3 regions of the Paenibacillus sp. JT31N11 genome follow, and region 1 is predicted to be linked to each of the others. Evidence: riboswitches for the same ligand, from Rfam matches in the RefSeq annotation. Region 1 holds a riboswitch; each other region holds the start of a gene.

Region 1 (2,260 bases):
GATGCACGATGACAGTCGCATCGATGCCGGCATACTCATGGACGGCACGTTAGGCTATTTGCCGGATTCTCTGCTTCCGGTCGCGACGGAAGGTCTGGATCGGCCCTTCATGTTGTTGGGCTCAGGGTATTACAAGGAGGAAGGACCCGATTCCCACTTGACGAGGCCGGACTGGAAGTCGTTGTGGGAGCATTCAGCCGGCTGGAAGCTTGATCTGAACGCGCCTCAAGGCATGCATTTTACGTTTACTGATTACCCGGCGATTTTGCCACAATTGAAAGAAAAGCTGGGCTTACCCGATACGGTGATCCAAGAGTCGATCGGTACCATCGATCCGGCGCAGGCAATTGCAGTCCAACGCGATTATGTCATAGCTTTCTTCGACCGACACTTGCGATACATGTCCGGCGATTTACTCCAAGGTCCTTCACCGGAGCACCCGGAAATTGAATTTATTCGTTAATCAATCTAACAGGCCAATGTGGACAACCGTTTCAGAGGTACGGAAACGCCCAAACCGGAGACGATAGCTAGCTGCAGTGAACCAGTCCTTTAAGGGGGCTGGTTTTTTCGATACATAAGATATAAGGTATGTGTTGAAACTGTCGTTACGAACGGGCAGGATACCCTAATTACTACGCAGAATTACTTTATATCGTAAAACCCATAACGAAGGAAGGAGGCTAATCCCTCCAGATTGTGCTCAAATCGAAAGGTCTTTCCGTAAGGCGTTCCTCGATCTGAAAAAGCATGTGCATGACTTTCTCCTTTTGATACGTCCAATCCAATGACAGGGTTCATTCCACCACTCCTTAACTTATTTTCACCGGCAACCCTAACCTTCTTGTCGTCCACAGTATCGCTTGTTATTCGGGATCTTTGTCCCAACCAGCCTAATCATGGTTTAACAAGTAGGGGGATGAACGGAATAGCTCTCGGGATCCAAGTCCCACGGGTACGAACGTTCGATCACCGGCTACCGCTATCTTACGACCACATAAAAATGAGGTCCACCAGAAAGATCTGGTGACCTCATAATACGAACGGGTACGAGAGCTTAATAACAACACAGTAGGCTGTCGACTTTTTTATAGGCTGTAGCTATTACTACGCTAACGGACAGTAGAGCGTAGTTCCGTTGGTGCTAGTTAAGCCATTGTCATAATTGATTTTACTAGCAGTAATTTCTATTATTGGAAGTAATTTAGAACTTATATGTGACTGGCGAAGCATGGGGATCCATGAGGAAGCATATAGGTTATGGCCGTACGCCTGGGCAGAGGTAAGGGGAATTTCCCCTTACCTCTTTATGTTTACTCGAGAGGAGCAAGAGCAATGAAAACAGTTCAACACGATTTGTTTGAAAACCCATATCCCGGAAGAACGCTTATCGTAGGAATGACTCCTTCTAGGTCGCATTATGTACAGGTTTATTGGATTATGGGGAGAAGCGTGAATAGCCGCAACCGCGTCTTTGAACTGGACGGATGGGGCGTAAAGAACAAAGTATTTGATCCTGCCAAAATGGAAGATCCATCACTTATTATTTATTATCCTATCCGACATAGGGTGAACATGCACATTGTCTCGAATGGTGATCAAACTGATACTATCTATGATGGGTTGCAGCATAACCGGTCCTTTGAACAATCGTTAATGCTTCGAGAGTTTGAACCAGATGCTCCGCACTTTACACCGAGAATTTCAGCCGTGATAAACACAGAACTTAAACAGTATAGTTTGTCGATTTTAAAAACACACGACAACGACCCTTCAGTTTGCTTACGCAATAGTTATCAATACAGTAAATTTAAGAGTGGCATTGGTCACTGCATTCACACGTACAACTCAGAGCAGAATGCTGTACTAAAACCATTTGAAGGCGACCCTTTCGAAGTACCACTATTCGATTCAATTAATGATATAGCAGACTTTTACTGGGAACGCATCAATGCTGAAAACAAAATCGCATTGTTGGTAAAGTTTATTCATGTTTCAAATCAAGATATTCAATTCCAAATTCGAAATAAGCATTCAGCTAACGAAGCACGATAGATAGCTTTACGAAGGAGCTGCCACGGCAGCTCAAAAAACCTTCCCAAACGCGTTATTTCAAAAAGGAGCAGTCGATAAGAACTCATGACATATATTACCTGCTATGATAGAGAGAAACTTACAATCATCAATTCAAGATCGGAAATCACTACTTAAGGAGAAGGGAGAAATAGCGTTGACAAATATCAATGAACCAAAACCTGAA
Region 2 (2,260 bases), on a different contig from region 1:
AAAAGCGTTCAACTTTTTCATCTATGGGGCGATCTCCGTCTACAGCACTTTTTTTCCGCTTTATTTGAAGGAAACCGGCATGTCCAACTTTACGGTTGGCCTGCTGCTCGCCGGAGGCCCGTTCATCTCCCTCCTCTCCAACCCCTTCTGGGGATATTGGAGCGACCGGCTGGAGAATGCCAGGCGCGTTCTGCTCATGCTGCTGATCGGCAATGCCGTGGTCATGCAGATCGTCTTTTCTCTGAACGCGGGCTATCTTATCTTTACGTTCATGCTGCTCTATTTTTTCTTCCAGAGCCCGTTGTTCTCGCAAAGCAACAGCCTCAATCTCGATGTGGCCGACAAGACAGGCCTTAAGTTCGGCAGCTTCCGTCTGTGGGGTTCCCTCGGGTGGGCCGTTATGGCGGTGGCGACAGGACCGGTCATCGAGCGACTTGGCATTCATCAGCTGTGGATCGTGTACGGGGTGATGATGCTCATCTCCATCGCCCTGGCCTTGAAGCTGCCCCGCGGAGGCAAAACGGGCAGCCGTAAAGGAGCCCCGGTCGGTTATGGTCAAATATGGGCCAACAAACCGTTTATCATGTTCCTTGTCATCGGCGTTCTCATTTCGATTCCAAACTCCATGAACAACACATTTGTTTCGATCTATATCTCCGATCTGGGAGGCAAAAACTCTCTGATCGGCTGGTCCGCTTTTCTGTCATCCATCTTCGAGATTCCGGTTTACCTGCTATTTGACCGGTATTTGCGCAAAAGTCAACGAACGATGATTTTCTGTCTGGCCGTTGTCAGTCTGCTTTACGCGCTGCGCTGGTTTCTGATGTCGGTGGCGGAAACCCCTTATCAGATCATCTTCATTCAGGCCCTGCACTGTCTTACTTTTGCAGGTTATTATTATGTAGGCACGCAATTGACCGCCCTGCTCGTTCCGAAGGAATACCGGGCCTCGGGTCAAGCGGTATACGCCCTCAGCTGGGGAGGGCTGTCCGGGATCGTAGCGGGCGTCACCGGGGGCTGGATATTCCAGAATCTTGGCGCGCATGCGATGTACCGGATAAGCGCCGGGACGGCTTTGCTGGGCGTGGCGGGTTTTGCTCTCATGTACATGTTCATCATGAAAACCAGCCGCAAGAACCTGGAGGCACAGGGCTATAGCAGTGAAGGATGAAGGCTGAAGGCTAAACAAACCAGGCGGAGATTTATCTCCTTTTATCTCCTTGAACTTTCCAGCAGAAGAATGTAAGATTATAACACTAGCATGAAACGGTGCGTTACTGGCGTAAACATGGATAACCATGAGGGAGCGCACCGACAAACAGCCGTACGCCTGGGCAAAGTACTTGATTCTCTTCAGATCGGGTGCTTTTTTTGTTTTATACCAGACAAACGAGAGGCCGGTGTACGGGAATGAAGATGGCATTTATTTTATTTGACGGAATGACGACGCTGGATTTTAGCGGTTTTTACGAAGCTGTAACCTGGTTGGGCATTTTGGGAGTCAAAGAAGCGGTGTCATGGGATTTTTGTTCGACGAAGGCGGAAATCACGGATGATCGGGGATTAACCATAAAAATCCCGCATGTCTATCCGGATCTCTCCGGATATGATCTGATTTTTATCCCCGGCGGATTTTCTACAAGGCAGCTTAGGCATGACCCCGATTTTGTCTCGTGGGTGAAAACTGCACGCGATGTGGAGATTAAGGCGTCTGGTTTCTTGACTGATAAACGGGCTACGACGAACCCTTCTGCATATGACCTGCTTGCCCCTTATTGCTCAGAGGTCGTAAAGTCCCGCGTTGTCAGGGATGGCAATGTGTTCACGGGCGGCGGCGTCTCCGCATCCCTTGATCTTGGCTTGTTCCTCGTCGATTCATTAAGCACTCCGGAGGTCGCCCGGCAGGTTCAGGAAAAAATGGATTATCCCTATTATCGCCCCGGCCGGATGAGTGAATAGCAGACGGAATAGCCGGAATATCCGCAGCGGCCATTGCTTTTGACCGCAAAATGCGGGAATATATCAGATATGCCCCCTGTTGGCAGCGTCTTCACAGCGGGCAGGATCTAACAGGAAAGCAATCATTTTACCTAGGGAGGATATTAACTTGCTGTACGAACTGCGTATCTATTCCGTTCATGCCGGGAAGATGGAAGCCATGAATGCCCGTTTCGCCAACCACACCCTTGGAATTTTCAAACGCCTTGGAATGAAGGTTTATGACTTCTGGGTCGATCAGGAAGGACACTCCAAGCTGTAT
Region 3 (2,260 bases), on a different contig from region 1:
TAGTGGTTTTATATAATTAGGGTATAGCCTCAATATGACAATTGATCGTCTCAAAAAGCCGGTTATCATACCGCGTATCAGACGGAAACAGTCTGCAACGGATTTTTAGACAAGTGACAAGCGGTGAACACGCTCATCCCCCTCGAATATTCTGAAGACGTTCCGCATGCGCAGCTTCTCTGTAGCTCTGAATGCAAGCAGCTAACTAGATGAAGCTTGCCTGGGCTGCAAGGCCCAGCTTCTTAAGCAGTTGAATGGCCTGTGTCTGCTCTTCAGCCGTGAGACCGGCTACCGCCTTCTGAATCGCCACGGTATGCTCTGGAAAAATCCGCTCAAGCAGCTCGGTCCCCTGCTCCGTAAGCTCTGCGAAAATTACTCTCCTGTCCGTAGGACATGCCTTGCGCCGCGCTAATCCTTTGGCCGTCAGCTTGTCGATGACGTAGGTAATATTGCCGCTTGTCATCAATATTTTCTCGCCAATCTGCTGCAGAGGCTGCTCTCCCTTATGATACAGCAGCTCCAGCACACCAAATTCAGTGGGGTTCAACCCGTATTTGCGAATATCCTGCTGTATATGTGCGCTAACCCATTGATTCGCCCGTGATAAAGTAACGAATAGCTGTAAAGAAGTATCCGGAGGTTGACTCACGCTGCTCACCTCATTTTCTTTTATATTAAATATCTTAATTTAAAGATAAATCAATTCGACGACGTTGTCAAGCGGCTGCATTCCGTTACAGTCGGGGGAATGCCAATATATCCTCCAGAGGACGTCAATAGCCGTTTCTTCTGGACCTTGTTTCTGCTATAATGACAGCATTGGAATAAGGGTCGCGTGCAACTGGCGCAGCGTGGATTAACCACGAGGAAGCAAGCGACTGAATGAGCGTATCCATGCTGACCTCCGCTATCAGTTAATTGGGGTGCAGCGGCCGCTCTGTCATAGCCGTACGCCTGGGCAAAGTATTTGAAGGAAGATGTGCTTAAGAGCACGGGTCCTTTCAGATGCTTTTTTTTGTTTACCTATTGCATGAGGGAGGCATTCGATCATGGCCAAGCTGTTGAAGGCAAAACCGCTCGCTGATGAGGCAGGCGGGCTCATCAAGACACAGGTTCAGGAATGGAAGGAAGCAGGGATTGCACCGGCAATTGCGGTCCTGATGGTAAATGGAGACCCGGCCTCGGCAGCCTATGCCAACGCCAAGGGGCGGCTTGCCGGGAAGCTGGATATTGGCTTCGAGCTTCTGACTTTCGAGCAGAACGTCACGGAGGCTGAATTGCTCCGGGAGATTCAGCGGTTGAATGGGGATGACAGCATTCACGGCATCCTGATCGAGCTTCCGCTGCCAGCGGGATTGGATTCCAGCCGGCTTGCGGCTGCGCTGGATCCGCTGAAGGATATTGACGGTATTACCCCGGCCAATAAGCTTGCCTGCATGATGAATGAACCCGGTCTGCGGCCGGCTACCCCGCAGTCCTGCATCCGATTGATTGAGGCTGCGGGAATCCCGCTAAGCGGCAAGCATGTTGTCGTTGTCGGCAGGGGGGAGACGGTAGGCCGGCCTCTGATGCAAATGCTGCTGCACCTGAACGCAACTGTGACCGTGTGCCATTCCCGTACGGCTGATCTGGCTCGAATGATCAAGGCTGCGGACGTGCTGGTCACGGCTGCGGGCCGATTGAACCTGATTACCCCGGAGATGGTTCATACCGGGCTGACTCTCATTGACGCAGGCATCAATGTCAGGCAAGATGGCAGTGGAATTGCCGGTGATGCCGCTCTGGAAACGGCCGATCATGTAGCGGCTTCTTCACCGGTCCCTGGGGGTGTGGGCACATTGACCACGACGATATTATTCGAGAATGTCCTGCATGCATTAAAGCTGCAGCAGGATGTGGGGAGGCTGCACATATGAGCGATTCATGGAAGCAATCGATCCATGCTTTTTTGGAGAAAGCGGGCTCCGCTTCTCCTACTCCAGGAGGAGGAAGCGTGGCTGCCCTAGCCGCGGCGCTTGGTGCGTCCATGGGCTCGATGGTAACCCGGCTGACGACAGGAAACAAGTATGAAGATGTACAGGCGGATATGAGTTTCATAACCGGACAAATGACGGGGGCTGTATCGGCATGCGAGGCGGTCATGCTGCAGGATATAGAGAGCTTCGGGGAGTTTATGCGCGTTCTGGCTCTGCCAAGGACATCTGAAGAGGAGCGGGAGCTGCGCAAAAAGGCCCTCAGCGGAGCTGCTGTCCGCGCGGCC

What was found. Region 1 has a riboswitch for ZMP and ZTP ahead of AC0YNV_RS39090 (IMP cyclohydrolase). Riboswitches for the same ligand answer to the same signal wherever they lie in the genome.
Region 2: it holds a riboswitch for ZMP and ZTP, as region 1 does, so the genes downstream of both, AC0YNV_RS23940 (DJ-1/PfpI family protein) here and AC0YNV_RS39090 (IMP cyclohydrolase) in region 1, are expected to answer to the same signal.
Region 3: it holds a riboswitch for ZMP and ZTP, as region 1 does, so the genes downstream of both, AC0YNV_RS22805 (bifunctional 5,10-methylenetetrahydrofolate dehydrogenase/5,10-methenyltetrahydrofolate cyclohydrolase) here and AC0YNV_RS39090 (IMP cyclohydrolase) in region 1, are expected to answer to the same signal.

What each region holds. Positions count from the first base shown of each region.
Region 1 covers NZ_JBWDNQ010000030.1:41,160-43,419, reverse strand. The annotation lists gene AC0YNV_RS39100 (alpha/beta hydrolase family protein) at 1-463, shown strand, start outside; partial or broken gene AC0YNV_RS39095 (IS110 family transposase) at 667-801, opposite strand; ZMP/ZTP riboswitch at 1,208-1,285, shown strand; gene AC0YNV_RS39090 (IMP cyclohydrolase) at 1,336-2,055, shown strand; gene AC0YNV_RS39085 (helix-hairpin-helix domain-containing protein) at 2,231-2,260, shown strand, end outside.
Region 2 covers NZ_JBWDNQ010000007.1:297,102-299,361, forward strand. The annotation lists gene AC0YNV_RS23935 (MFS transporter) at 1-1,171, shown strand, start outside; ZMP/ZTP riboswitch at 1,264-1,343, shown strand; gene AC0YNV_RS23940 (DJ-1/PfpI family protein) at 1,411-1,959, shown strand; gene AC0YNV_RS23945 (NIPSNAP family protein) at 2,108-2,260, shown strand, end outside.
Region 3 covers NZ_JBWDNQ010000007.1:21,049-23,308, reverse strand. The annotation lists gene AC0YNV_RS22810 (MarR family winged helix-turn-helix transcriptional regulator) at 206-649, opposite strand; ZMP/ZTP riboswitch at 828-967, shown strand; gene AC0YNV_RS22805 (bifunctional 5,10-methylenetetrahydrofolate dehydrogenase/5,10-methenyltetrahydrofolate cyclohydrolase) at 1,050-1,916, shown strand; gene AC0YNV_RS22800 (cyclodeaminase/cyclohydrolase family protein) at 1,913-2,260, shown strand, end outside.